Regions from separate parts of the Marinomonas sp. 5E14-1 genome, predicted to be linked through region 3. Evidence: predicted binding sites of a transcription regulator. Region 3 holds the regulator's gene; each other region holds the start of a gene.

Region 1 (4,124 bases), on a different contig from region 3:
GACGCGCTTTAGATGACGACTGCATGACTTATTCAGTTGGCTTTCGTGCACCAAGCATGCAGGACGCTCTCACTGGCATTCGTGATAAATTATGCGAAGAAATAAACGCCAAAGACCGCTTCTCAGCACCTGAAACAGAAGCACGGGAACATATTTCACACATCAGTGAAGACGATGTGTCTTATCTACAAGCTCAACTAACACGCCTGATTAGCCAGCCAGATCTACTCGCAAACTGGCTAGGCGAAACCATGAGTGAAACAAAGTACCCAGAATTTCTCGCGCCGTTGAACACCCAAGAATTAGATGTCGCCTTTAACAATGCAATTCAAGGTAACACCTTTATTCGCCCAGGCGACGCTCGAATTTGCTACTATCTCGATAACAAAAAAAATCAAATGACGGTCTTCTGCAATGGTGAAAGCATGAATCTGGACAATGAATTAGCCCCATTCGTTCAAGCAATTACAGATCAGGTTGAATTTGATTTTTCTGGTTTAGACTTAAGCCAAAACAATGACTTAGAGCCGCTAGTGCGATTTTTTATTCGCCAACAAGGTGTTATTGAACTCATCGTGCCAGAATAAAAACAGGAGAACAAAGTGAAGGTATTAACTTCGGACTGGAACAGCAGCAAAGACCAAATAACTTTTGTGCGTAAACAAGTCTTTATTATTGAGCAAGGCATCGACCCAAAAGACGAATGGGATAAACACGATGAAGATGCCATTCACTTTGTCACCTTTGGTACGACAGCCGTACCAACGGGAACTTGTCGGCTAACAGAAGAAGGTCAATTAGGGCGTTTAGCAGTATTGCCAGCTTATCGACACCAAGGCTACGGTGAAATGCTGATGACTAGAGCCATTAAAGTCGCAAGAGAAATGGGACTCAGAAAAGTTTTTCTCAATGCCCAAGTCGATGCCCAGCAGTTTTACACAAAGCAAAACTTTCGTTCTGACGGAAAAATTTTTCTGGAAGCAGGAAAAATGCATGTTCGAATGGAGCGGGAAATCTAGCTAACCCTTGCTCTTAAGTTCAATTTATTGTTTTTTAGACATAAAAAAACGAGCTTTTCTGTATTAGAAAGCTCGTTTTTTTCGTTCTAAATCGCTAATTAAACAACAGCAATTAACTCAACATCGAACTGTAGAACAGAGAAAGGCTGAATCATTGCGCCTGCACCTTGTGCGCCGTAAGCCAATTCAGCTGGAATTGTTAGACGATATTTCGCGCCTTCTTTCATCAACTGAAGCCCCTCAGTCCAACCAGCAATAACGCCAGTTAGCGGGAATTCAATTGGCTCGCCACGAGCAATTGAGCTATCGAATACTTGACCATCAATCAAACGACCTTCGTAGTGAACACGAACCGTTGACTCAAGACTAGGAGTTGCGCCAGTACCTTCTTCAAGAACTTCGAACTGCAAACCGCTTTCCGTTGTTTGAATGCCATCTTTTGCTTTGTTTTCCGCAAGGAATGCTTCGCCTGCTTTTACTGTTTCTTCAGATCCAGCGCGAGCTTTTTCTTCCATTTTTTGCTGAAGTTCTGCAAAAGCTGCTTCCAATTCTTCACCTGGAACGCGCATTTCAGTTTGACTCAAAGAATCTTCAATCGCAGCAAAAAGATGCGTTAGAGATAATTCTCCAAGGTCACTACCACGTAATTGATCACCAATTTGGCGACCAATACCGTATGCGATTTTTGCTTCATTCGAATCGAACGACAGTTCTGACATGTTTACACTCTCTTATTCGTTACACATAAAATTGAGCGCAAATTGTAACATAGCCAGAATCACATGGGCTTATTTTTCAAAACCATTAAACTACCGCTGCTGGATTAATATTTTTTATATTATATCGATAGATTTATTAAATGATATGCATTATCATTTAATAAATTCATTAGGTGAAGGAACCCATTATGAAAACGAAGCGTTTTATACCAGCAACCATACAAAATAGAGTCAGCAAAAAATCTTCTGACTATTGGGGCATGCTATTCATCAGCTTCTTATTTTTATCGGCTATCAGTAGCTTTTTATTTGCAAACCACATTGATCGCCCTCAACTTGATAATGTTTCAAGTACATCACACCAAACAAATACGATAGTGGTGAATACAAATCAGAAAATAAAAAGCTAAACAGACGTACCTTTCATTTCTCTCAGCGGACCAATAAAGCAACGCCACTCTAGTCAAGATTATATTTGTTCGATACACTTACTGTATATATAAACAGTAAGAATATTCATGATCCTTTATATTGCAGAGAAACCAAGCCTTGCTCGCGCCATCGCGGCCGCCCTCCCATCACCACAGAAAAAAGAAGACGGCTGTATTTGGTTGCCTAATGGAGACTGTATTAGCTGGTGTATTGGGCATTTGCTCGAGCAAGCTGAGCCTCATCAATATGATCCTGTTTTTAAATCATGGAACCTAGATCATCTACCAATCATCCCAACCGACTGGCAATGGCAAGAAAAAACCAACACAAAAAAACAGCTAGGAGTTTTAAAGAAACTCATTAAAAAGGCAACACATCTTGTCCATGCAGGTGACCCAGACCGAGAAGGTCAGCTATTAGTTGATGAGGTGATCCATTTCACCAAAGTACCTAAGCTCAAACTGAAAAATACTCAACGCCTCCTGATTAATGACCTAACACCAAGCGCTGTCAAAAAAGCGCTAAACAACTTACGCCCAAACAGCGAGTTCGCAGCTCTTTCTCGTTCAGCCTTAGCAAGAGCCAGAGCCGATTGGTTATTTGGTTTAAACCTTACCAGAGCCTATACTATTAGAGGCCGACAAGCTGGCTATCAAGGTGTTCTATCCATTGGTCGAGTGCAAACGCCAGTATTGGGTCTTGTAGCGACGAGAGACAAGGAACGAGAGCACTTTATTCCGAAAAATTACTTCCAAGTCTGGGCTCAATTAGAAACAGATCAAAAAGTAAGGTTTCAAGCAAAATGGCTGCCGAGTGAAGCTTGCAAACCGTATATCGATGAAGAAAACCGCGTTCTAAATCGAGCTCTAGCCGTCAATGTCGCAACGCGTATCACCAACCAACCAGCCGATGTTATTGAGGCGAGCTATAAACAAAAGAAGCAAGCGCCTCCTTTGCCTTATAATTTATCTAGCCTTCAAATCGATGCGGCGAAGATTTTCTCGTTATCTGCTCAACAAGTTTTGGATACTTGCCAAACCTTGTATGAACGTCATCAAATGATCACTTATCCAAGGTCAGATTGTCGTTATTTACCAAGCCTTCAACACAAAGACGCTAAAGGTATTTTAAACTCGTTAGGTAAGACCACAACAGAACTTGCACAAGGTGCTGAGAATGCAAATCCAGCAATACGCAGCAAAGCATGGAATGACAAACAAGTTACCGCTCACCATGCGATCATTCCAACTAGCCAAGCTCATAAAGCAGGCTCTCTCGGAAAAATCGAATCGCAAGTATTTGGGCTTATTGCTCGCCAATATTTAATGCAGTTCTATCCCGATTATGATTTCCTCGCTTCTTATATCAAACTCAATATCGCTGGAGGTCAGTTCGAAGCAAAAGGTAATACACCAATTTCTTTTGGGTGGCGTGCACTGCTTCCTCAGAAATCAAGCTCGAACAATAAAAGAGAGCAAAACGGTGAAGAACAAAATGAATTGCCGAAACTCCAAAAAGGCGATTCGCTTTGGTGTCATGAGGGAATTATTCATGACAAAGTCACCACGCCGCCAGCCGCTTTTACTGATGCTACCTTGCTTTCAGCAATGACAGGAATTAGCCGCTTTGTCACAAATAAAGACATAAAAGCCATTTTGAAAGACACGGATGGACTGGGAACAGACGCCACAAGAGCGAGCATTATTGAATTGTTATTTAAACGAGGATTCTTAATCAGACAAGGGAAACAAATACACGCTAGTGAAACAGGCCGAGCGTTTGTAGGCTGCTTACCTAGCCAATTGGTCACGCCTGACATGACAGCTCAGTGGGAATCTACATTAAATAGAATCAACCTTGGGGAAATGAGCTACCAAAACTTTATGTCCCATTTAGAGAGCAATCTAATAGAATTGTTAGACGCCTCGAAAAGCTTGTCTTCAGCTTCATTGAA
Region 2 (4,124 bases), on a different contig from region 3:
GACTTTCAGATAAGCCGTTTGCTCATCTTTAAAAATTTGCATGCCTTCCACTCCTTGGATTGCTGTTAATTGATCCGCTAATTGGGTTATTTCTTCTTCTGTCATGTTCGGTAAGCTGAACGCAAGACTGCTTAGCTGACGAGGTGCTGCTTGTGCTAAAGCGACCAGTGACCAAGCTAAGAAGGCAACACCAACTACCCAGAATATGCCGCTATTTGAGTAGTTCTGTAGTAACCAACCACCACCGACACCACCCAAAAAAGAACCTATAAATTGATGCGTCGAAAACACACCCATTGCCGTGCCACGATAACCCACTGGCGCTTGTTTGCTTATTAAGGAAGGCAATGTTGCTTCCAATGCATTAAAGCCAACAAAGTAACCCCAAAGCAAGACACTAAACAACCAAATAGAATGAGTCCATTGTAACAAGATCGCACTTGCGCCCAGTAGCATCAGCACGAAAATTAAAACGCTTTTCATTTTGCCTTTTGATTCGGCAATAATCACCAATGGTAACATACCTACAAAGGCAAAACCCATGACGGTTAAGTAGAGCCAACTGTGTTGAGGCAGAGGTAAATCAAAGTGCTCAATGAGCAAGTTTGGTATCGTTATAAATAACGCAGTTAAACTAGCATGCAGCAATAATACGCTGACATTCAAAAAGCCTAATCGCTTATCTTTCAACACTTCCCCTAATGCGATTAAACTCGGGGTCGTATCTCTTCGAAAGGTATGTTGAACAATATTTGGCACGGCAAATAGGATCAGTCCAATTCCCAATACAGATAGAGCAAAGGATAAATAAAACAGCCCTGAAAGGCCGACTAAAGAGAATATCCAAGGCCCCAAAACTAGGGAAATCATAAAGGAAGCACCAATACTGATGCCAACAATAGCCATGGCTTTGGTGCGGTTTTGCTCACGCGTCACATCACTTAATAATGCCATTAGAGTACTCGCAATGGCGCCAGCCCCTTGCACCGCTCGACCAACAATCAAAGTGTTTATATCGTCTGCATTGGCGCAAATCAAACTGCCTATGGCAAATAGGATTAAGCCAATAATAATGACAGGCTTGCGCCCGATCTTATCGGACCACATGCCCATGGGAATTTGCAGGCTAGCTTGTGTCAAACCATAAATGCCAATGGCGGTGCCAATTAAAGCTGCGTCAGCACCGGTTAAACCGTCTGCGGCAACACTAATGACAGGCATAATCAAGAATAAGCCTAACATTCTAAATAGATAGATCAGCGCTAAAGCAAAGACTGAGCGACGTTCAAGTAGATCCATAAGGAAGTTACAACCACTTAACTTAGGGGTTAAGGAAAAAAGATAGCTATTTTACTCAAAATACCGTTGAAGCTCCATTTCAACTACTGTAAAAATAGACAGTTATTTAAATTACTGACAGATTTATCTCTGTTGATCAATTTCACTTGGGAGACTCATGGATACCATTACGATACGCGGGGCCCGCACCCACAACCTAAAAAATGTGGATTTAGACATTCCAAGAGACAAACTTGTCGTTATCACAGGTTTATCTGGCTCGGGCAAATCTTCTCTCGCTTTTGACACCTTGTATGCCGAAGGCCAACGCCGCTACGTAGAATCCCTATCCACTTACGCTCGACAATTCTTATCTATGATGGAAAAACCAGACATAGACCATATTGAAGGCTTGTCCCCAGCCATCTCTATCGAGCAAAAATCCACATCTCACAACCCAAGATCGACAGTAGGCACCATCACTGAGATATATGACTATTTGCGCTTGTTATTTGCTCGCGCAGGGCAACCACGTTGTCCTGATCATGGCGAGCCGTTAGAAGCGCAAACCATATCACAAATGGTAGATAAAATTATATCTCTTCCAGAGGAAACAAAAATGATGCTGCTCGCTCCGATCGTCAAAGATCGTAAAGGTGAGCACTTACATACTATCAGTGATCTGCTATCCAAAGGTTTCATTCGTGCGCGTATTGACGGCATTGTTGTGGATTTAGATGACGCGCCCACACTGGAAAAAAACAAAAAGCACACGATTGAAGTCGTGATCGACCGCTTTAAGGTACGCTCTGATTTACAGCTAAGATTAGCTGAGTCGTTTGAAACTTGTTTAGGCTTATCTGACGGAATCGCCAAAGCCATTAATATGGATGACGAGTCTGAAGAATACATCTTCTCCAGTAAGTTTGCTTGTCCTGTTTGTGGTTATAGCCTAACTGAGCTGGAACCAAGGCTTTTCTCTTTTAATAATCCGAATGGAGCTTGTCAGACTTGTGACGGTCTTGGTACTCACCAAATGTTCGACCCTGATCGTATTATTCAAGACCCAACACTTACCTTGGCAGAAGGCGCCATTCGAGGCTGGGGACGACGCAGCATTTTTTACTATCAGCAACTTAGCGCTTTAGCAAAGCATTACGGTTTTGATATTGAAGCCAAGTACAAAGACATTCCAGACGAGTTCAAGAAACGCATTTTAAAAGGCTCAGGCAAAGACAAGATCGACTTCGTTTATATCAATGAACGTGGGGACAAAATGACACGCTCTCACTCTTTCGAGGGAGTCATTCCAAATCTTCAACGCCGTTATCACGAGACCGAGTCAGATAGTGTTCGCGATGATTTATCACAATACATCAGCATACAGCCTTGTCCAGATTGTCACGGTGCTCGACTTAATCGCTCTGCTCGACATGTTTTCATCAATGAACAGACGCTACCTGAGATTGTTACTTACCCTATCGCCGAATGCTTAAGTTATTTTGAAAATCTTAATTTACCAGGCGCCAGAGGTGAAATCGCGTCTAAGATATTAAAAGAGATTCGCGATCGACTGACCTTCTTAGTCAATGTCGGTTTGGACTATCTTACTTTAGACAGAAAAGCAGATTCATTGTCTGGTGGTGAAGCTCAACGGATACGCTTGGCAAGCCAGATTGGCGCTGGCCTTGTTGGTGTCATGTACATACTGGATGAACCTTCCATAGGTCTTCATCAGAGAGACAACGAACGCCTTATTGCAACCCTTACACGATTACGAGACTTAGGGAATACCGTAATTGTTGTAGAGCATGATGAGGACGCTATTCGTGTCGCGGATTTTGTCGTCGACATAGGACCAGGCGCTGGTGTTCATGGTGGGGAAATTATTGCTAGCGGAACACCGCAAGACATTATGAACTGCGAAAAATCCATTACAGGCCAATATTTAGTTGGCAAACGCAAAATTGAGATTCCGAGTATTCGCCATACGTCAAAAGACAACCAGTCACTGAATCTCATTGGAGCCGTTGGCAACAACCTCAACTCTGTTGATTTAAATATTCCTGTCGGTGTAATGACCTGTGTTACAGGGGTTTCTGGATCAGGCAAATCAACCTTAATAAACGGAACATTGTATCCGCTTGCCGCGACAGCATTAAACGGTGCAACAACACTAAAAGCCGCGCCTCATGATCGAATTCAAGGGTTAGAATTATTCGACAAATGTGTCGACATTAACCAGAGCCCAATTGGTCGTACTCCTCGCTCTAACCCAGCGACATACACTGGCATTTTCACTCCTATGCGCGAGTTATTCTCTGCAACACAGGAAGCTCGCTCGCGTGGCTATAAACCCGGTCGTTTTAGCTTTAACGTTAAAGGTGGACGCTGTGAAGCTTGTCAGGGTGATGGGGTAATTAAGGTGGAAATGCACTTCTTACCAGATGTGTATGTCCCATGTGACACCTGTAAAGGTAAGCGCTACAACCGAGAAACATTAGAAATACTCTATAAAGGCAAAAATATCCATGAGTGTCTAGAAATGACCATTGAAAATGCTCGTGAGTTTTTTGATGCTGTACCTTCGATTGCTCGCAAACTGCAAACGCTCATTGATGTGGGTCTAGGCTATATTCGCTTGGGACAAGCGGCAACCACCTTATCAGGTGGCGAAGCACAACGTGTTAAATTAGCAAAAGAACTATCTAAACGAGATACAGGAACAACCTTATACATTCTTGATGAACCAACGACTGGACTGCATTTTTCGGATATAGAACAGCTACTTAAAGTACTTCACAGATTAAGAGATCACGGCAACACTGTCGTTGTAATTGAACATA
Region 3 (4,124 bases):
TGAAAAGCGTGGTATCGGCCGACCTTCTACATACGCCTCTATTATTTCGACGATTCAAGACCGAGGGTATGTTCGTGTTGAGAATCGCCGTTTTTATGCTGAAAAAATGGGTGATATCGTTACTGAGCGTCTAGTAGACAGCTTTAGTTCACTGATGAATTTCAGTTTTACAGCGCAAATGGAAGAGCAACTCGACGATATTGCAGAAGGCCACAAAGACTGGATTAAAACGCTTAACGCATTTTATAAAGACTTTAGTGGTGTTTTGGCGAAAGCAGAGTCGCCTGAAGGTGGTATGATGCTGAACGAGCCAACGCCGACGGATGTTGAGTGTCCTACTTGTTCTCGTCCTATGCAAATTCGTACGGCCAGCACAGGTGTATTTATGTCTTGTTCTGGTTACGCTTTACCACCAAAAGAACGCTGTAAGGCAACGATCAACCTAGTTCGTGGTGATGAAGCGGTTGCCGTTGACGACGAAGAAGGTGAATCTAAAGCACTTATTAATAAGCAACGTTGTAAGATTTGTGGCTCTGCAATGGACAGCTATTTGATGGATGAAAAACGCAAACTGCATGTTTGTGGTAACAACCCATCTTGTTCTGGTTATGAAGTGGAGAAAGGCACATTCAAAATTAAAGGTTACGATGGTCCTGTTATTGAGTGCGATAAATGTTCTGCTGATATGCAGCTTAAAACAGGTCGATTTGGTAAGTATTTTGGTTGTACCAATGAAGATTGTAAAAACACTCGTAAGCTCTTGAAGAGTGGTGAAGCTGCGCCTCCGAAAATGGACCCTGTGCCAATGCCTGATTTAGCATGTGTCAAGGTGGAAGACCATTACATATTGCGTGATGGCGCGACAGGCTTATTCCTTGCGGCAAGTCAGTTTCCTCGAAAACGAGAAACACGTGCACCATTAGTGAAAGAATTGCTACCGTACATGGATCAAATTGATCCTAAATACCATTTCTTTGCAAAGGCGCCAGTTGCTGACTCAGAAGGTCGACCAACCATTATTCGTTATAGCCGTAAAACCAAAGAACAATATGTTATGACGGAAGAGGAAGGGAAACCGACTGGCTGGAAGGCCTTTTATGTTGGCTCTAAATGGGCCATCGAGGAAGGCAAAAAGAAATGAGTGGTGTTAGTTTAGCAAGTTTAACTAATCAGAAAATTGATACAGCAAGACGTTTTATTCAACAAAGCCAAGATATAGGTGAGAAGTGGTTAAGTGTTGGGCTAGAAAGTTCAGCAATATTTCAACTTAAAAGTGCGTTGAATGGCTTGTTGAAGGAAATTTCATCTGCTTATTCGCTGTCAGGTTCTTTGACGGTTTCTGTGCTTATGAAAGAGGCAGAATCCAAACACATGGTTGTGCCGGCATTGAGTGAATTGGCCGATTTATGTGATCGCAAAGATTCTTGGTGTGCTCAATTGGAGCAGGCTTACCTTGCTCAGTTGGAGTGTCGTGCTACTGTGTCAGTTATGAGCAGTAATAACCTTATTGGTCGTGGCAACGATGCGGGCGCTTCAGTGGGTTTCTATTTGGCGAATTTAGCTGAGTTGATTTTGCGTTTTAGAGAAGAGTCATCAGAGTATTGAATATGAAAGAGTCCTACCTAGAAATTGTTGAGCTGGAGAACGGTGATATTGTGCTGAGACCAGCCAGTGAAGATGGTGAGGAAACAACACCGCTAGCAACATTGCAAATATCAGACGACACTCGATCTTATTTGAAAGATCGTTACTTCGAACTGGCAAAGTGCATGTTTCATGCAGGCATTGATTATGTTTACTCAGATGAGTCTTTTTTTGATGAAGGTGCTGAATATCTTGATAATGAAGAGTTTCGACCAAAAATTCTGCATTAATTGATCGTTAGTTGTTATTTAGAAAAGCGAAGCAAATGCTTCGCTTTTCTATTGGTGCTGACAAACTTTTAAAGGCCTTGTCTTATTACGCCGACAGACAGCCCTTCAATGGCAAAGTCTTCGCTTTCGAGGTCAACAATGATGTCATTGTATTCTTCGTTTTCAGGAATTAGGCGAACAATGCTGCCTTTTTGCTCAAAGCGTTTTACTGTTACTTCATCACCGATGCGTGCAACGACTACTTGGCCATTGTGTACAGTATTGGTTTTGTGAACAGCAAGAAGGTCGCCTTCCATTATGCCGATATTCTTCATGCTGGTTCCTGAGACCGAAAGGAAGTAATCCGCCTGAGGTGAAAACATATTGGCTGGAATGTTGACATGTGAGTCAATGTTCTCTTGAGCAAGAATAGGGTAGCCGGCGGCAACTTTTCCAATGATTGGTAAGCCTAAGTCCTCTGGCTCGTCATTGGAGGTTTCTTCAATGAGGCGAATCCCACGAGAGGCGCCAGATAGCATTTCAATCGCCCCCTTTTTTGATAAGGCTTTTAAATGCTCTTCGGCAGCATTGGGTGATTTAAACCCAAGGCGACGGGCGATTTCTGCTCTAGTAGGTGGAAACCCTGTTTCATTAATAAATTCACGAATGGTTTCTAGTACGTCAGATTGTCTTTTGGTTAATTTAATCATAAGGAGTCTGGTTGTTTATACAGTAACTGTTATTATATACAGCATTCTTAACTAATCTCAATGATATAAATGCTTTCAGACGAACTAAAAAAACAAATTCAACTCGCATACCGTGCTTCTTTGGATGCGAAGTCCCATAAACCAAGGGCTGGACAGCGCCAAATGATAGGTGCTATCGCTCGTACATTAGGGAATATTAAGCAAGGCACGGAAGGCGAGAGGCTGGATGAAAAGCATGTTGCTGTTGTTGAGGCTGGAACAGGAACCGGTAAAACGCTTTCATATTGTCTTGCCGCCATTCCAATTGCGAAAGCACGTGGTTTAAAACTGGTCATTTCAACAGCGACGGTTGCGCTGCAAGAGCAGATTCTCCACAAAGAGTTGCCTGACCTACTTGAGCATACCGAGTTGAATTTCAAATATACCTTAGCCAAAGGGCGAGGCCGGTATTTGTGTTTGAATAATCTAGAGGGTTTTTTAAGCTCAGAAGAACAAGCTATTGATGATATGTTTGCAGGGCTTTTTGAGCAGCATTTACAGTCGGATGATGTGAATACCGCTTTGTATCAAGAAATGGATGCGGCGTTAGAAAAAGGTAGCTGGGACGGCGATAAAGATAATTGGGAAGGTGTTATTCGTGAGCAAGATTGGCGCCGTTTAACCACAGACCATCAGCAGTGTACGAATCGAAATTGTGCTAATTATTCAGTGTGCCCATTTTTTAAAGCGAGAGCCGAAATTGAAGTGGCTGATGTAATTATTGCAAACCATGATTTGGTTTTAGCGGATTTATCCCTTGGTGGTGCGATTTTGTCAGCACCGAAAGAAACAATTTATGTGTTTGATGAAGGTCATCATTTGCCAGATAAGGCGATTGGTCATTTCCGTCATGAAGTTAGATTGCAGCAGAGTATTGTTTGGCTTCGTCAATTGGAAAAGAATCTTGTTAATCTCAAGCAAGAACTAACAGATGATGTCAGTTTAACAGGTCAGCTTTTACTTAAAATTCCTCAGCAAATACAAAGTATTGTCAACTTTATTCAATATGCCCAACAAGGTTTAGCTCCTTATATTCAAGGTTTAGGGTTGGACCAGGAAAACAATCAGCATCGTTTTGAGTTTGGTTTAATACCAGATGAGCTGCGCCAATTGGCTTACAGCCTACAAACCTCTTATCAGAAACTATTTAACAACATCGAAAGCATTCAGGATGAATGTAAGAAAACCAAGCAAAATGAAGGTATGGGAATTACGCCGGAAACAGCAGAAACTTGGCAGCCAATATTGGGCGTGATTTTGGGTAGATTGGAGCAATCGGTCAGTTTGTGGCGGTTATATTCTATAGTTGATGACCAAAATTATCCGCCTAATGCTCGTTGGTTGGTTTTATCTGGACAAGGCATGGAGCAGGATATCGAACTTGGTGGTTCTCCTATTTTGGCGGCAAACACACTGAGACAGCAACTTTGGGATAAGTGCTTTGGCGCTGTGGTGACTTCTGCAACACTGACGGCACTCAACCAGTTTCATCGCTTTAATATGCGCTCCGGTGTTCCCCTTG
Region 4 (4,124 bases), on a different contig from region 3:
CAGGGCTCAACCGGTGAATTTCATCAATAAATAAAATATCACCTTCGTTCAAATTGGTTAGAAGCGCAGCCAAGTCTCCCGCTCTTTCTAAAACTGGACCCGATGTCGTTTTAACTTCAGCTCCCATTTCATTACCGATAATATTGGCTAATGTCGTCTTACCCAATCCTGGAGGCCCAAAAATTAATGTGTGGTCGAGAGGTTCGCTCCTTTGCCTAGCCGCTTGGATAAAAATTTCCATTTGCTCTCGAACAACTGGCTGACCAATATATTCAGATAAAGCCTGAGGCCGAATAGCACGATCTATCTGTTTGTCATTCCCTTTTAGCTCTGCTGAGATGATACGATCTTGTTCAATCATATTTTATTTCCTTAACATCCCTTGCAATGCGGCCTTAATTACCTCTTCACTGCTAGCAGAATCCATTGGAATACTCGCAATGGCTTTAGCCGCTTCTTGAGGTTTGTAACCAAGAGAAATAAGCGCAGCTTCTGCCTCTTGTCGAGGGTCGGCTTGCACTTGACGCAAAACAGTTGGTGCAGAAAACAAATCGTTTTTAGCTGCTTGGCCGAGTTTATCTCGAAGTTCAATAATCAAACGCTCTGCCGTTTTCTTACCAACGCCAGGAATCTTAGTCAAAGCGGTCACATCTGAATCTTGAACATTGGCAACCAACTCTTCAGACGACATACTAGATAAGATCGCAAGCGCCATTTTAGGGCCAATACCATTAACTTTAATAAGCACTCTAAATAAAGCTCTCTCACTTTTATCTATAAACCCATAAAGAGTTTGAGAGTCTTCTTTTACCAAAAAGTGTGTAAACAAGGTTACTTGATCACCCAATTGGGGAAGGTCATAAATCGTTGTCATAGAGGCGCTAATTTCATACCCAACGCCACTCACATCAACCAATAACTCTGGTGGTGTTTTTTCCACCAAAGTTCCAACAATTCTTCCTATCACAGAGCTTTCCTTACATCTTGTTCTGTCCAGCGCTTAGAGGTGCGCCCTGCTCGCTTACCAACACCATATTCTAGACCACCAGAAGTTCGAGTATTTGCATGACATAATGCAATGGCCAAAGCGTCGGCGGCATCCGCTTGGGGCTTTGATGATAATTGTAATAACATTTGAACCATCAACTGAACCTGCTCCTTATTAGCGTTACCATTACCAACGACAGACTGTTTCACTCGTCGAGCTGCATATTCATGCACATCTAATTCTCGAATAGAAGCAGCAACAATTGCAGCGCCTCTAGCTTGACCAAGCTTTAATGCTGAGTTTGCGTTCTTTGCTAAAAACACTTCTTCAATCGCAAATTCATTCGGTTTGTATTCATCCAATAAGGCAGAAACATTATTAAAAATATGTTTAAGCCTAACCGATAAAGCTTCATCAGGGAGACGAATACAACCACTGTTCACATAAACTGTTTTTCCATTAACAACATCAAGGATGCCAAAACCAGTAATTCGAGAACCTGGGTCAATCGCTAATATTCTAATGACGCTCATGTTTTTCTCTATTCTCTTTGTTACTGTATATTTCAACAGCCCTTTCGTTAGTATGCAATCTATAAATAAAAAAAAGGCCGCTAATAAGCGGCCTTTTACGACTTTTTTGCAATCCTTTAACATAACTGACTGTTTTTAATCAGCTTAAAGGAGAAAAAAGTCTATTCTATAACGGGTTTTCTTACTCGAATACTCAATTCTTTTAGCTGTTTCTCACTAACTTCACCTGGCGCTTGAGTTAACAAGCAAGTCGCACTTTGCGTTTTAGGGAAAGCGATTACATCACGAATAGATTGTGAACCAGTCATCAACATAACCAGACGATCAAGACCGAACGCTAAGCCGCCATGCGGTGGCGCACCAAACTTAAGCGCATCCAACAAGAAGCCAAATTTCTCTTCTTGCTCTTCTTTAGAAATATTTAGCAATTCGAAAACAGACTCTTGCATATCTGATTGGTGAATACGGATAGAACCACCACCAAGTTCAGTGCCATTAAGAACCATGTCGTACGCTTGAGACAAAGCAGTCAATGGATTTGTTTTCAACTCTTCTGGAGAGCAAGAAGGCGCTGTAAATGGGTGGTGAATTGCTGTAATGCCGCCATCACTTGTTTCTTCAAACATTGGGAAGTCAACAACCCAAAGAGGTGCCCACTCGCAAGTGTAAAGATCCATATCTTCACCCAACTTGCAACGCAACGCACCAAGCGCTTCATTCACAACTTTTTCAGAATCTGCACCAAAGAAAATCAAATCGCCGTCTTGAGCATCAAGGCGAGTTAGAAGTGCTTCACGCACTTCAACTGGCAAGAACTTAACGATCGGAGATTGCAAACCCTCTTCAAGATTAGACTTATCGTTTACCTTGATGTAAGCCAAGCCTTTCGCACCATAAATGCTAACAAACTTAGTGTAGTCATCAATTTGTTTACGTGTAAGAGCATTACCACCAGGCACTTTAAGTGCAGCAACACGACCTTTTGGATCAGTCGCCGGGCCAGAGAAGACTTTGAAATCTACGTCGGCCATCAAATCAGAAACCGTTACGATTGTTAACGGAATACGGAGATCTGGTTTATCACTACCGTATGTTTCCATTGCTTCTGAATAAGGCATACGAGGGAAAGACCCTAGATCTACATTCAATAGCTCTTTGAACAAACCGGTAATCATTTCTTCTGTCATGCCCATGATCTGCTCTTCAGACATGAAAGAAGTTTCAATATCAACCTGAGTGAATTCTGGTTGACGATCGGCACGTAAATCTTCGTCACGGAAACATTTTGCGATTTGGTAGTAACGATCAAAACCAGACACCATCAACAACTGCTTAAATAACTGTGGAGACTGAGGAAGTGCGAAAAAGCTACCTTGCTGCGTACGGCTTGGAACTAAATAGTCACGCGCACCTTCAGGTGTCGCACGAGTTAAAATCGGTGTTTCAATATCTAAGAAACCATTGTCATCTAAGTAACGACGCAATACAGATGTCACTTTAGAGCGGAAACGCATTTTAGCCTGAACTTCAGGGCGACGAAGATCGATAAAGCGGTTTTTCAAACGAACATCTTCACCAACGTTCTGATGATCATCTAATTGAAATGGTGGTGTTTGCGTCGCATTAAGAATTTCTAGCTCTGTTCCTAACACTTCGATTTCACCCGTGTTCATATTTGGATTAACCGTCCCTTCAGGGCGAGCACGAACCAAACCCTTTAACTGAACAACAAATTCATTACGAACGCTATCTGCAATAGCAAAGCTGTCTGCGCGATCTGGATCAAAGACGACTTGAGTGATTCCTTCACGGTCACGAACGTCTAGGAAAATAACACCGCCGTGATCACGACGACGATGTACCCAACCACATAGGGTGATTTCTTGTGAAATATTAGAAGCATTTAACTCGCCGCAATAATGGCTGCGCATAATTTCTTTTTCCTATTACTGTCTCGATATGAGAATGGTGTATTCTTTAAAGGTATTTTCTGATGATATTGCGATTTTTTCTATCGCTCACAGCAGAGTAAAATATTTTAAGGCAAAGCATTATATGCGAACCAAGTCAGACTCTCTAGAGGTTCATCTAAATTTGTCTTGTAATGACATAACTTACTTTGAATTTTTATAGAATGGATGCGATTTCATAAAGGCACTCTTGACCATGTTGGAGCAATGCAATTTCACCCTCTAACTCTTTGCCCATAAGTGCATTTCCTACTGGACTAGAAGGCGTGACTAAATAAACAGAAAATTCGTCTAGAACAACATTCAATCCACCCGCAAAAGAAGAAATTAAAAACCACTTAGAGTCTATTACTCCTTCTACTGAAACCACCTCAACTAAACTCCACAGAGCAACCTTTTGAAGGTCGTTTACATCATTTTGAGAGGCAGAAAAAACCTTAATAAATGCCAACCATTCTCTTTCACAATCCAATACTCGCTGAGATTGACCATGGGCTAAATAAGAAGCCTCCAACCCAAAAGTATCGTATTTATTCTCTGCCACACTTTCTTCGCTTGTTGCCGCCTGGTGCGCTTGTAGCACAGCATTTTTTGCTGTTTCAAAACGATCTTTCAAGGCTTCTTCAATAATGG

What was found. The regulator LexA, encoded in region 3, represses DNA repair genes until DNA is damaged. The targets are predictions, from matches to a motif close to TACTGTNTANNTANACAGTA.
Region 1: ABFY09_RS13000 (DNA topoisomerase III) is a predicted target of LexA. The motif match lies at 2,228-2,247, and genes of this name have one in related genera.
Region 2: uvrA (excinuclease ABC subunit UvrA) is a predicted target of LexA. The motif match lies at 1,384-1,403, and genes of this name have one in related genera.
Region 4: ruvC (crossover junction endodeoxyribonuclease RuvC) is a predicted target of LexA. The motif match lies at 1,543-1,562, and genes of this name have one in related genera.

The regions. Positions count from the first base shown of each region.
Region 1 is NZ_JBDXMW010000015.1:31,122-35,245, reverse strand. It holds gene ABFY09_RS13020 (cupin domain-containing protein) at 1-587, shown strand, start outside; gene ABFY09_RS13015 (GNAT family N-acetyltransferase) at 603-1,019, shown strand; gene ABFY09_RS13010 (FKBP-type peptidyl-prolyl cis-trans isomerase) at 1,118-1,738, opposite strand; gene ABFY09_RS13005 (hypothetical protein) at 1,927-2,148, shown strand; gene ABFY09_RS13000 (DNA topoisomerase III) at 2,257-4,124, shown strand, end outside.
Region 2 is NZ_JBDXMW010000017.1:36,294-40,417, reverse strand. It holds gene ABFY09_RS13795 (MFS transporter) at 1-1,299, opposite strand, end outside; gene uvrA (excinuclease ABC subunit UvrA) at 1,457-4,124, shown strand, end outside.
Region 3 is NZ_JBDXMW010000010.1:104,018-108,141, reverse strand. It holds gene topA (type I DNA topoisomerase) at 1-1,141, shown strand, start outside; gene ABFY09_RS10825 (DUF6586 family protein) at 1,138-1,605, shown strand; gene ABFY09_RS10820 (hypothetical protein) at 1,608-1,874, shown strand; gene lexA (transcriptional repressor LexA) at 1,943-2,563, opposite strand; gene dinG (ATP-dependent DNA helicase DinG) at 2,633-4,124, shown strand, end outside.
Region 4 is NZ_JBDXMW010000004.1:173,419-177,542, reverse strand. It holds gene ruvB (Holliday junction branch migration DNA helicase RuvB) at 1-361, opposite strand, end outside; gene ruvA (Holliday junction branch migration protein RuvA) at 365-967, opposite strand; gene ruvC (crossover junction endodeoxyribonuclease RuvC) at 964-1,521, opposite strand; gene aspS (aspartate--tRNA ligase) at 1,683-3,452, opposite strand; gene ABFY09_RS05155 (hypothetical protein) at 3,649-4,124, opposite strand, start outside.